One region of the Aeromicrobium sp. MLTX1 genome, then DNA from elsewhere that is predicted to be linked to it. Evidence: riboswitches for the same ligand, from Rfam matches in the RefSeq annotation. Region 1 holds a riboswitch; each other region holds the start of a gene.

Region 1 (3,713 bases):
GTCGACGCCGAGGGTGGCGGCGCTGTCCTGGCCGAACGCGAACGCGTCCAGCGTCGAGGCCATCAGCAGGCACGACACCACGGCGAGCGCCACCGTCGAGCCCACGACCGCGACGTCGGTCCACGACGCGCTGCCGAGCGAGCCGAGCAGCCAGAACAGCACGCCCCGCGTCTGCTCGGCGTCGGCGGCGGTGAAGACGATGAACGAGGTCAGCGCCGAGAACAGCTGGGTCGCCGCGACGCCGGCCAGCACGACGCGGTCGGTCGTGCCGCCCGCCGCGGCGGCCAGCACGAGCACCAGTAGGAACGCGCCCATGGCGCCCACGAACGCTCCCCCGGCCAGTCCGATGGTCCCGGCGCCGACGCCGAGGACCACGATCGAGACCGCTCCCGTGGACGCGCCGGACGAGACGCCGAGCACGAACGGGTCGGCCAGGGGGTTGCGCAGCAGCGACTGCAGGATGACCCCGCAGACGGCCAGGCCGGCCCCGCACGCCGCGGCGAGCAGCGTGCGGGGCAGGCGCAGGTTCCAGACGATGCCCTCCTGGATGCGGGTCAGCCCGGACTCGCCGCCGACCGCCCGCGACCAGGCCAGGGACAGCACGGATCGCGGACCGACGTCCGAGGGGCCGATGGTCACCGCGACGCACACGGACGCGACCAGCAGCGCCACCCCGGCCGAGCCCAGGATCCAGGCGCGCCGGGTGACCGTCACTGCGACAGGCCGAACTCGGCCAGCGCGTCGGCGACCTGCTCGAGGCCCTCGACCGTGCGGATCGAGGGGTTCAGGGCGGCGCCGGTGAGGGCGACGTACCGGCGGTTCTTCACGGCCGTCATCTCGCGCGTCACCGGGTTGGACTCGAGGAACTCGATCTTGGCCTTCGCGGTCTCGGCGGTCTGGCTCTTGCGGGTGAGGTCGCCGATCACGAGGACGTCGGGGTCACGCTCGGCGACGGTCTCCCAACCGACCTGCGGCCACTCGGCCTTCGTGTCGTCGAAGACGTTCTTCAGGCCGAGTGCCCGGGTGATGATCCCGGGGCCGCCGCAGCAGCCGGCGAGGTAGGGCGACTCGGCGTTCGCGAACCAGTACAGGACGCTGACCTCGTCCTGCGGGGCCTTCGCCGACGCGGCCGCGACGCGATCCTGCAGCGACGCGACCAGCTCGTCGCCGCGGTCCTCCACGTCCAGCAGCTCGGCCAGCTCGGTGATCTCGCGGTAGATCGCGTCGATCTCGAGGACGCCCGTGCGGGCGCCGTCGTCGTCGCCCTCGTTGTCCTTGCCCTCGCACTCCGCGGGCGACAGGTACGTGGGCACGCCGAGGTCCTCGAACGCGTCGGCCGTGCCGACGCCGCCCTTGCCCAGCGTGCTGGCGAACGACGCCGTCACGAGGTCGGGCTCGGTCTGCAGGACGCGCTCCATCGAGGGGGCGCTGTCGGCGAGGCGCTCGACCTTCTCGTTGTCGGCCTCGAGGCCCGCCATGACCGGGTCGGTCCACGTGCCGGTCCCCGCCATGCGGTCGGCGACGCCGAGGGACAGCAGGATCTCGGTGGAGCCCTGGTTGAGCGAGACGATGCGCTGCGGCGCCGACTCGACGGTCGTGGTGCGGCCGCAGTTCTCCAGCGTGCGCGGGTAGCCGTCGGCGGAGGCGCGGTCGGGGTCGGTGTCCTCGGACGCGCAGGCGCCGAGGGTGAGCAGGCCTGCGGAGAGCAGGACGAGGGTACGGCGGACAGAGGTACGCACGGGCGTGATCCTTCGAGGTCTGGGGCTCGTTCGCGAAGCCCGGTGGGACCAGACGGCGGTTGCCGTGAGGGCCAGCAGGTCTTCGGACTCGGGATCGACCGGACGGAGCGCCTTCCCAGACCTTGCGGTCCAGTGGCTGTGTGCCCCGCCCGTCACCCTCACCGCTGCGCGTCAGTCCCGGACTCTCACCGGGTTCCCTGGCTCATCGCTGAGTTTGACTGGCGAGCCGACCGTAGCAGCCCCGCGGCGGGACGTGCGGCGGCAGGGCCGGGTGGCACCATGTCCGCGTGACCGAACGGACCCGCCGCGACCTGTGTCCCGGCCTGCTGCGCCCCTGGATCGCCGACGACGGCGCCCTGGTGCGCGTGCGGGTGCCGGGCGGGCGCCTCACGACCGACGCGCTGGGCGGACTGCACGAGGTCGCCGTGGCCCACGGGGACGGCGCGGTGCACCTGACCTCCCGCGCGAACCTGCAGGTCCGCGCCATCGCGCACGACGACGGGTGCCTGCCCGACGCGGTCGTCGACGCCGTGATGGCGACCGGCCTGATGCCGTCGGCCTCGCACGAGCGGGTCCGCAACGTCATGGCCTCGCCGCTCACGGGCCTCGTCGGAGGCCGCGCCGACCTGCGACCGGTCGTGCGCGAGCTGGACGAGCGCCTGTGCGCCGACCCGGCCCTCGCCGCGCTCGCCGGTCGCTTCCTGTTCGTGCTCGACGACGGGCGCGGCGACGTCGCCGAGCGGGACCTCGACCTCGGTCTCGTGGCCGTCTCGGCGACCGAGGTCCAGCTCCGCGCCGGCCGCTCGGCGTGGGGTCCGACGGTCGCCGTCGCGGAGGCCGCGGAGGCACTAGTGGACCTCGCCCGGAGGTTCGTCGAGGCCGCCGGCGCGCAGCCCGAGTCGCCGTGGCACGTCGACGAGCTGCCCGGTGCGGGAGCCGGTCTCCTCGGGCAGGCTCACGACCGGCGCGACGAGACCCGGGTGTCGGCCGAGCCCCCACCGCTTGGCAGGATCACGCAGGACGACGACCGGCTCGCGCTGCACCTGGCGGCACCGGGCGGTCGTCTCGACCGGCGCCTGATGGACGAGGTCCTCGCGCTGGGCGCCCCGCACGTCGTGATCACGCCGTGGCGCACCCTGATCGTCCCCGACCTGGAGAACGCATGACCCTCGCCCCACCCGCCCGCCGGTACGCCTACGAGACCGACGGCGCCCAGATCTACGTCGACTCGTTCGCCACGATCCGCGCCGAGGCCGACCTGTCGGGCGTGCCCGCGGACGCCGAGAAGGTCGCCGTGCGGATGATCCACGCGTGCGGTCAGACCGACCTCGCGCGCGACCTCGTGATCCACCCCGGCCTGGTGTCAGCCGCCCGCTCGGCGCTCGAGTCGGGCGCGCCGATCCTCACCGACGCGCACATGGTGGCCTCGGGCGTCACGCGCGCCCGGCTCCCCCGCGACAACGACGTCCGGTGCCTGCTGCGCGACGAGCGGGTCCCCGACCTCGCCCGGGCCTGGTCGACCACGCGCTCGGCCGCCGCGGTCTCGCTGTGGACCGAGCACCTCGAGGGCGCCGTCGTGGCGTTCGGCAACGCCCCGACGGCCCTGTTCCACCTGCTCGAGCTGCTGCGGGACGGTGCCCCGCGTCCCGCCGCGATCATCGGCACGCCCGTGGGGTTCATCGGCGCGGCCGAGTCGAAGCAGGCGCTGATCGACCTCGCCTCCGACGTGCCTGGACTCGACGTCCCGTACCTCGTCGTCACCGGGCGCCGCGGCGGCTCCGCCATGGCCGCCTCGGCCCTCAACGCGCTCGCCCAGGAGCGCGAGTGACCGGCCGGCTGTACGGCGTCGGCGTGGGCCCCGGCGACCCCGAGTTGATCACCCTCAAGGCCGCCCGCCTCATCGAGGCCGCCGACGTCGTGGCCTACCACCAGGGCGTCGGCAAGCAGTCGAACGCGCGCCGCATCGCCGCCGGC
Region 2 (3,713 bases), on a different contig from region 1:
TCGATCGTGTGCATGAACGGGATCGGGCCGGTGCTGGTGGTGTTGTTGGAGCGGATCGGCGAGCCCTCGGAGCGCAGCTTGCTCACGGACAGGCCGATGCCGCCCGTGCCCTTCGTCAGCCACATCACGTCGCGCACGCTGGTCGCGATGTGCTCGATGTCGTCCTCCATCTGCATGACGAAGCAGTTCGAGAGCTGCGCGTACGACGTGCCGGCGTTCACCAGCGTCGAGCCCGCGGCCAGGTACTCCAGCCGCGACATCGAGTCGTAGAACTCGAGCGCTGCCGACGTCGGATCGGCCTCGTTCAGCGACAGCCCCATGGCCACCCGCATCCAGAAGAACTGCGGCGTCTCCAGCGGCGTGCCGTCCGGCTCGGTGATCATGTAGCGGGTGCGCATCGTCTGCGCGCCGATGTACCGCAGCAGGTCGTCGCGATCGGGATCGAGTGCCGAGCCGAGCCGCTCCAGGTCGAAGAGCTCGGGGATGCGGGTGTCGAGCAGACCCAGCTCGACACCACGGATCATCGAGGCCACGAAAGCCGGGCCGCACAGGGCGATGACCTCGTCGCGCGTGACGCCCTCGCCGAAGATCTTCTTGTACAGGCTCTTGACCAGCAGGCGCGCCGCGATCGTGTCGAACGCCGGATCGTCCTTGACGTTCTGCAGCGCGACGCCGATGACGGCCTCGTCGAGCTGCTCGCTGGTGATCCCGTCGAACAGCGTGATCTCGAGCTCGGCCCGCAGCTGCGTGGCATGCGTGACCGGGTCGGGCAGGCCGGCTGCGGCCTCCTCGATGGACTGCGCGATCTCGTAGCCGTCGTACGGGACTCGGGAACCGTCGCGCTTGACGACGTGGATGGTGGAGGACATCTGCTCACCCCTCGTGAACGAGTGCAAGTGCACCCCACGAACACGGGGACGAGGGTTCACCGGTCACGCGACCGGTCAGCCCTGGACCTTCCCACGAGGTCGCGGACCCTCGGCGACATCGGGTCACCAAGGCACTGGCAGGTCTTCGGACTCGTGGGCGTCCTGCTCGCTCCTACTGGATGTCGCTTCCCGGGCCCGGAGGCCCAGTGCTTCATGACACCGTTCGTTCCCACTCACCGCTGCGGGGCAGTTCCGGTCTCACACCGGATTCCCTCTTACGACGACTCCCTCTCGCGAGGGAGCCGAACCAGCTGCGTGATCACCATATACGGAAATCACACGGATGTAACCCACTAGATGTAGTGGCTGTCCCGCAAGCGTGGAATCGCGGCACGAATCGGGTCCGGCGGAGCACCGCCGAGGTCGTGGTACGTTGCCGCCGAGTCGAACGCATCCTCTGGATGCCAGGGAACTCCGGTGTGAATCCGGGACTGGCGCGCAGCGGTGAAGGGCGAGGACGGCACCACCACGTCACTGGGAGCGATCCTGGGAAGACGGTGTCGCCCGCTGACCCCGAGTCCGAAAACCTGTCGGCTCCTTGTTGTCCGACGACCCTCGCGCACAGGGTCGACGACCCGAGAGGCCCCTGTGGTGGAGTCCCCTACGTCCGTCGTGCCGTCCTGCGACGCGCCGGTCCGGCGAAGGCTGCCGGCCTGGCCCGTGCTGTGCGTCCTGGCCAGCCTGTCCGTGACGACCGCAGTGAGCTCGCTGGCCTTCGGCTCCGAGCGCATTCCGATCGGTGAGGTCGTCTCCGCGATCACCGATCGGTTCGAAGGTCGCCCGCCCGGACGCTGGGACGTCATCGTGTGGGAGCTGCGGATGCCGCGCGCACTCATGGCGTTGATCGTCGGCGCCGGACTGGCGGTGGCCGGAGCGGCGATGCAGACACTCGTCAGGAACTCACTGGCCGATCCCTACCTGCTCGGGATCAGCTCAGGTGCCGCCGTCGGCGCCACCGCGGCGCTCACCACCGGAGCATTGACCGGCCTGGGCATCTACGCCGTCTCCGGTGGTGCACTCCTCGGCGCCTTCGGGGCCTCGCTGCTCGTGTGGCTGGTCGCCACGGCGCAGGGAGGGCTGACGCCGCTGCGACTCGTCCTGTCGGGCGTGGTGCTGTCATCGGGCCTGTCGTCGATCGCGTCCTTCCTGGTCTTCGTCAGCGACGATCCCCGGGCGGCGGACTCCGTGATGTTCTGGATGCTCGGCAGCGTAGGCGGGGCCACGTGGGCGAAGCTCTGGGTGCCAGCGCTCGTCGTCGCAGTCGTCGGTCTCGTTCTGCTGGCCCTGCACCGGTGGCTCGACGCTCTCGCTCTCGGTCCCGAGACCGCCGCCGCGCTCGGCCTCAACGTCGCAGCGATGCGCGTCGCCCTGTTCGTCGCCCTGGCCGTTCTGGTCGGCGTGCTGGTGGCGGTCAGCGGAGGCATCGGATTCGTCGGCCTCATCGTGCCCCACGCCGCCCGCCTGGTCGTCGGTGCACGACATCGGGTGGTGCTGCCGGTTGCGGCGGTCGGGGGCGGCCTGTTCCTGCTGTGGGTCGATCTCGTGGCCCGGCTCGCGGTCCGACCCCAGGAGATACCGCTCGGCGTGGTGACCGGCGTCGTCGGGGCCCCGCTGTTCCTGCTGCTGATGGGACGCAGCTCGTACCGCTACGGATCCGAGCGATGACCAGCGGCTCCACGCCGGCCCTTCGCCTCCGCGGCGTGAGCGCCCGGCTGGGCGGCCGCGAGATCCTGCGCGACGTCGACGTCGACATCGCCCACGGCTCGCGGGTCGGCGTCCTGGGCGTGAACGGTGCCGGCAAGTCGACCCTGCTGCGCGTCATGGCCGGCGTCCTGGCGCCCAGCACCGGATCGGTCCTGCTTGCAGGTCCGAGCGGAGCACTGGACGACGTCTACGCGATGCGCTCTCGCGAACGAGCTCGTCGCGTCGCGTTCGTCCCGCAGGAGGAGGTCATCTCGGCCGATCTGCTCGTCGGTGAGATGGTCGCCCTCGGGCGAGTGCCCATGACCCGTCCGTGGTCACGTGGCGGCGCCGACGAGCGATCGATCGTGCTCGACTCCCTCGCCGCGGTGGGCATGGCCGATCACGTCGACGCACCGTGCGACCGGCTCTCGGGCGGCCAGCGCCGCCGGGTGATCCTCGCCCGTGGGCTGGCGCAGCGGTGTCCGACGATGCTGCTCGACGAGCCCACCAACCACCTCGACGTGGCCTGGCAGCTGCGGCTCATGGAGGCCGTCTCGGCGCGGGCCCGCACGCTCGTCGCCACGATGCACGACCTCGACCTCGCGCTGCGCACGTTCGACCAGCTGCTGATCGTCGGCTGGCCCGACGGCGATGATCACGGCCCCGCGACCGTCGTCGCGGCGGGTTGCCCGGCCGAGGTCCTCACCTCCGACCTCGTCCACCGTCACTTCGACGTCGGCTCCCTCCAGGTGCCGCACCCCGAGCTGGGCCAGTCCCATCTCCTCGTCCACTCCCGAAAGGAAGTCCACCGCCCATGACCCCTCACCCCACCCTGCGGGGATGCCGCCGTCCGCTGACCGCTCTCGCAGCACTGGGCCTCGGTGCCTCGCTGCTCGGCGCCTGCGGTTCCAGCGACCAGGACAGCACCGCCGCCGGCACCGGCGCCATCACGGTCGAGAACTGTGGCGAGGAGATGACGGTCGACCAGCCGGTCGAGACCATGTACGCCTACGACGGCGGCATCATCTCCATCGCGCTCGCCGCGGGCGCACGCGACCAGATCGTCGCCGTCACCGGCATGGACTACGAGACGCCGCTGCT
Region 3 (3,713 bases), on a different contig from region 1:
ACTTCGGGCTGACCCTCGACGTGCTGGCCGCGCTGCGCGCGCTCGACGTCCAGCCGGCCGCTCAGCAGCAGGTCCTCGCCGCCGTGACGTCGCGCGTGGACGAGTACGTCGAGTCCACGTGGGAGGGCGTCACGACGTTCTACCCCGGCTCGGCGGGCAAGCTCGCGCTCGCGGTCGACGCCGCCGGCGGCGACGTGACCTCGGTCGGCGGCCGTGACCTGGTGGCCGACATCGAGGCCGCGACGAACGACGCGACCGGCGAGTCCGCCGACACCTACGGCCTGTTCGGCCAGACCTTCGCCACTCGTGGCCTGATCGCGGGCGACAGCGACGAGGCCGCCACGTCGGTCGGCTACGTGGCCGCGCAGCAGTGCGAGAACGGCACCTTCCGCCAGGTGCTGACCGCGCCGTGCCCCGAGGTGCCCGAGATCGACACCACGACGGCGGCGCTGCACACCCTCCTCGAGGCGCGCGCCGCCGGCATCACGGTCGACGCCGCAGTCGTCGACCGCACCGTCGCCGCGATCGTCGCGGCGCAGGCCGCCGACGGCTCCTTCGTCGGCAACGGCGTCGCGAACACGAACTCCACGGGCCTCGCCGCGACCGCGCTCGCCCGTGCGGGCCGCACCACCGAGGCCGCGAAGGCCGCGGCGTACGTCGCGCGCCACCAGGTCACCGAGGCCACGGGCGGCAAGCTCGCGTCCGAGCGCGGCGCGGTCGCCTACGACGGAGCCGCGCTGGCCGCCGGCCGTGAGGACGGCATCGACGAGTTCGCGATCGACCAGTGGATCCGCGCCTCGGCGCAGGCCGCGCCGGCCCTCGCGCTGCTCTCCGCTCCGAAGGCCGCCGTGTCGGTGCCGAAGTACGTCCGCTCGGGCAGCACCCTGAAGGTCACCGCCAGCGGCCTGGCCGCCGGCTGGGGCAGCACGGCCCGCGTCTCGGGCGGCAGCTCCGACCGCGCCGTCGTGCCCGCCGGGGGTCGCGCCACGTTCGCGCTGCGCGCCCCGAAGGGCACCGCGAAGCGCGCGGTCGTCATCGGCGACGCCACGGGTCGCGCCGTCGCCACCTCCTCGGTGCAGGTCCTGGCCGCCAAGAAGCTGCGCGTGTCCTCGAAGTCGAAGGTGCGCCGCGCCAAGGTGCAGAAGGTCGTCGTCCGCGGCCTCGTCGCCGGGGAGCCGGTGCGCGTCTACTACCGCGGCAAGCTCGTCAAGCGCGGCGTCGCGTCGAAGTCCGGCAGCTACACGTACCGCCTCAAGGTCGGCAAGAAGGTCGGCACCGCGAAGGTGATCGTCCGCGGCGCCTACGCCGAGCGCAACGGCGTGCGGGTGTTCCGGGTCGTGAAGTGAGCCGACTCGTCCATCGCCTCCTGGCGGCGACCCTCCTCGGGGTCGCCGCCGGGCCGGCGGCGCTCAGCGCCCCCGCGCACGCCGCCGCGTGCACCGGCGGCAAGGGCGTCACGGTCGTCGTCGGGTCGAGCGTCGGCTGCGACGCCGACGGCGGTGGACGCGCGGCGAGCAACTTCGCCGACGCGGGGCACCAGCTGACCTTCGCGTCGCGCGCCCCCGGCTTCGTGTGCCGGGTCGACGGCGCGCCCGCCTCGGACCCGTGCCTCGAGGCGTCCCCCGTGGACGCCTACTGGGGCCTGTTCTGGTCGGACGGGACGAGCGGCAGCTGGACCTACTCGAGCCTGGGCGTCAGCGCGCTCAAGGTGCCGCAGGGCGGGTCGGTCGCGTTCGTGTTCCAGGACTCCTCGTCGCGGACGTGGCCCTCGGTCAAGCCCCCGGTGGCGGCGCCCGAGCCCACCCGCGCGACCTCGCGCCCCACGTCCGCCAGCCCGAAGCCGGGCTCGAAGGAGCAGGGGTCGAAGGCGTCGACTCCGAAGCGGTCGACGCCTTCGACGCGAGCCGGGGGCCCGGCCTCCTCGGCTCCCTCGGCCACGGCGAGCGCGTCGGCCGGCGCGACCCCGTCCGCCTCGACGCCGACGCCGTCGACGAGCGCCTCCACCGCCACCCCGAGCGCGTCGGCTCCCTCGGCCTCGGCCGGGACGGACGACGACGTCGCGGGCGCGCCCGCGGTGCAGCCGACGGCCGCCGAGGGGTCGGGATCGACCTCGGGCGCCGCCCTGGCGACAGCGGCCGCCGTGGTCGTCGTGCTGGGGGCCGCGGGAGGAGTCGTCTGGTACCGCCGCCGGGCGGGCTGAGGGCTCGGTGCGAGTAGACTCCTGACGTTGGACCAACGTCCGGCGCAGGGGAAACCGGTGCGATTCCGGTGCTGTGCCGCAACCGTCAGCCCCGCCCGTCCGGGTGGTGCGAGCCGGGAACCCGCGCCGGGACGCCGCCACCAGATGTTGTCGAGCAGCGACGGGTGGGCGAACCGCCCCTCGTGGACCTCGCCCCCACCCGTGGGGAGGGGACCGGATGACCGCCGTCGTCGACCCCGCCCCCACCCGCCCGCCGGCCGCCACCGGACGCGCCCGGCGCGAGCTGCATCCCGGCGCCTGGTGGCTGTGGGCGCTGGGGCTCGCGGCCGGTGCCTCGTTCACCCTCAATCCGTTCCTGCTGCTGGTCACGGTCGCGATCGCGGCGCTCGTCGTGGCGGCGTGCCGTGGTGACGCGCCGTGGGCCCTGTCGTTCCGGTACTACCTGTACTTCGGCGTCGTCATCGTGGTCATGCGCGTCGTCTTCCGGATCCTGCTCGGCGGCGGCTCGGCCCCGGGCGATCCCGTCCTGTTCGCGCTGCCCGAGATCCCCCTGCCCGAGGTGGCTCGCGGCATCCAGCTGCTCGGCGACGTCACGGTCAACGAGGTCCTCGTCGGCCTGTACGACGGCATGCGGCTGGCCACGCTCGTGATCTGCGTCGGCGCCGCGAACTCCCTGGCCAACCCGAAGCGTCTGCTCGCCTCGGCCCCGCCGGCCCTCTACGAGGTCGGCGCCGCGCTGGTCGTCGCGGTCTCGGTCTTCCCCCAGCTGGCCGAGAGCGTGCGCCGGGTCAACCGCGCCCGCAAGCTGCGCGGCGACGCCAGCCGCGGCACCGGCGCGATGCACCGCATCGTCATCCCCGTGCTGGAGGACGCCCTCGACCGGTCGATGACGCTCGCCGCGGGCATGGACGCGCGCGGCTACGGCCGCAGCGGCACCGCCTCGCAGCGCGACCGGTTCGCCACCGGCGTGCTCATGCTCGTGGGCCTGTTCGGGCTGAGCGTCGGCACGTACGGCTACCTCGACGGCACCGCGCCGCGGATCCTGTCGTACCCGATGCTCGCGCTCGGCCTCGTGTTCGCCGTGCTGGCGCTGCGGTCGGCCGGCCGCCGCGTGCAGCGCACCCGCTACCGCCCGCAGCGGTGGCACGTGGCGGAGTACCTCACCGCGGGCTCGGGCCTCGCCGTGGCGGTCGGACTCAAGCTGCTGTCCACCGAGCAGATCGCCGTGATCTACCCGAGCGTGCCGGGTTGGCCGCCCGTGAGCGTCCTGTCGCTGGCCGTCGTGGCGATCGGGATCCTGCCCGTCTTCGTCGCGCCGCAGGCCCCCTCCGCCCACGACCACGTCGGAGGTGACGACGCGTGATCGGCTTCCACGACGTCTCGTTCTGGTACGAGGGCGCCACGCGGCCCACCCTGCGCGACGTCACCCTCGAGGTCGAGGAGGGCGAGCTCGTCCTCGTCTCGGGCCGCACCGGCTCGGGGAAGTCCACGCTGCTCGGCATGCTCAACGGGC

Evidence for each region. Region 1 has a riboswitch for cobalamin ahead of ACK99Q_RS12650 (ABC transporter substrate-binding protein). Riboswitches for the same ligand answer to the same signal wherever they lie in the genome.
Region 2: it holds a riboswitch for cobalamin, as region 1 does, so the genes downstream of both, ACK99Q_RS17180 (FecCD family ABC transporter permease) here and ACK99Q_RS12650 (ABC transporter substrate-binding protein) in region 1, are expected to answer to the same signal.
Region 3: it holds a riboswitch for cobalamin, as region 1 does, so the genes downstream of both, ACK99Q_RS02465 (energy-coupling factor transporter transmembrane component T) here and ACK99Q_RS12650 (ABC transporter substrate-binding protein) in region 1, are expected to answer to the same signal.

Annotation. Positions count from the first base shown of each region.
Region 1 is NZ_JBKFDN010000002.1:433,975-437,687, forward strand. Features, by position in the region: gene ACK99Q_RS12645 (FecCD family ABC transporter permease) at 1-714, opposite strand, end outside; gene ACK99Q_RS12650 (ABC transporter substrate-binding protein) at 711-1,739, opposite strand; cobalamin riboswitch at 1,795-1,977, opposite strand; gene ACK99Q_RS12655 (nitrite reductase) at 2,027-2,905, shown strand; gene ACK99Q_RS12660 (precorrin-8X methylmutase) at 2,902-3,567, shown strand; gene ACK99Q_RS12665 (precorrin-2 C(20)-methyltransferase) at 3,564-3,713, shown strand, end outside.
Region 2 is NZ_JBKFDN010000003.1:341,685-345,397, forward strand. Features, by position in the region: gene ACK99Q_RS17175 (ribonucleoside-diphosphate reductase subunit alpha) at 1-869, opposite strand, end outside; cobalamin riboswitch at 988-1,196, opposite strand; cobalamin riboswitch at 1,298-1,479, shown strand; gene ACK99Q_RS17180 (FecCD family ABC transporter permease) at 1,575-2,594, shown strand; gene ACK99Q_RS17185 (ABC transporter ATP-binding protein) at 2,630-3,430, shown strand; gene ACK99Q_RS17190 (ABC transporter substrate-binding protein) at 3,427-3,713, shown strand, end outside.
Region 3 is NZ_JBKFDN010000001.1:524,829-528,541, reverse strand. Features, by position in the region: gene ACK99Q_RS02475 (hypothetical protein) at 1-1,346, shown strand, start outside; gene ACK99Q_RS02470 (hypothetical protein) at 1,343-2,200, shown strand; cobalamin riboswitch at 2,208-2,344, shown strand; gene ACK99Q_RS02465 (energy-coupling factor transporter transmembrane component T) at 2,418-3,563, shown strand; gene ACK99Q_RS02460 (ABC transporter ATP-binding protein) at 3,560-3,713, shown strand, end outside.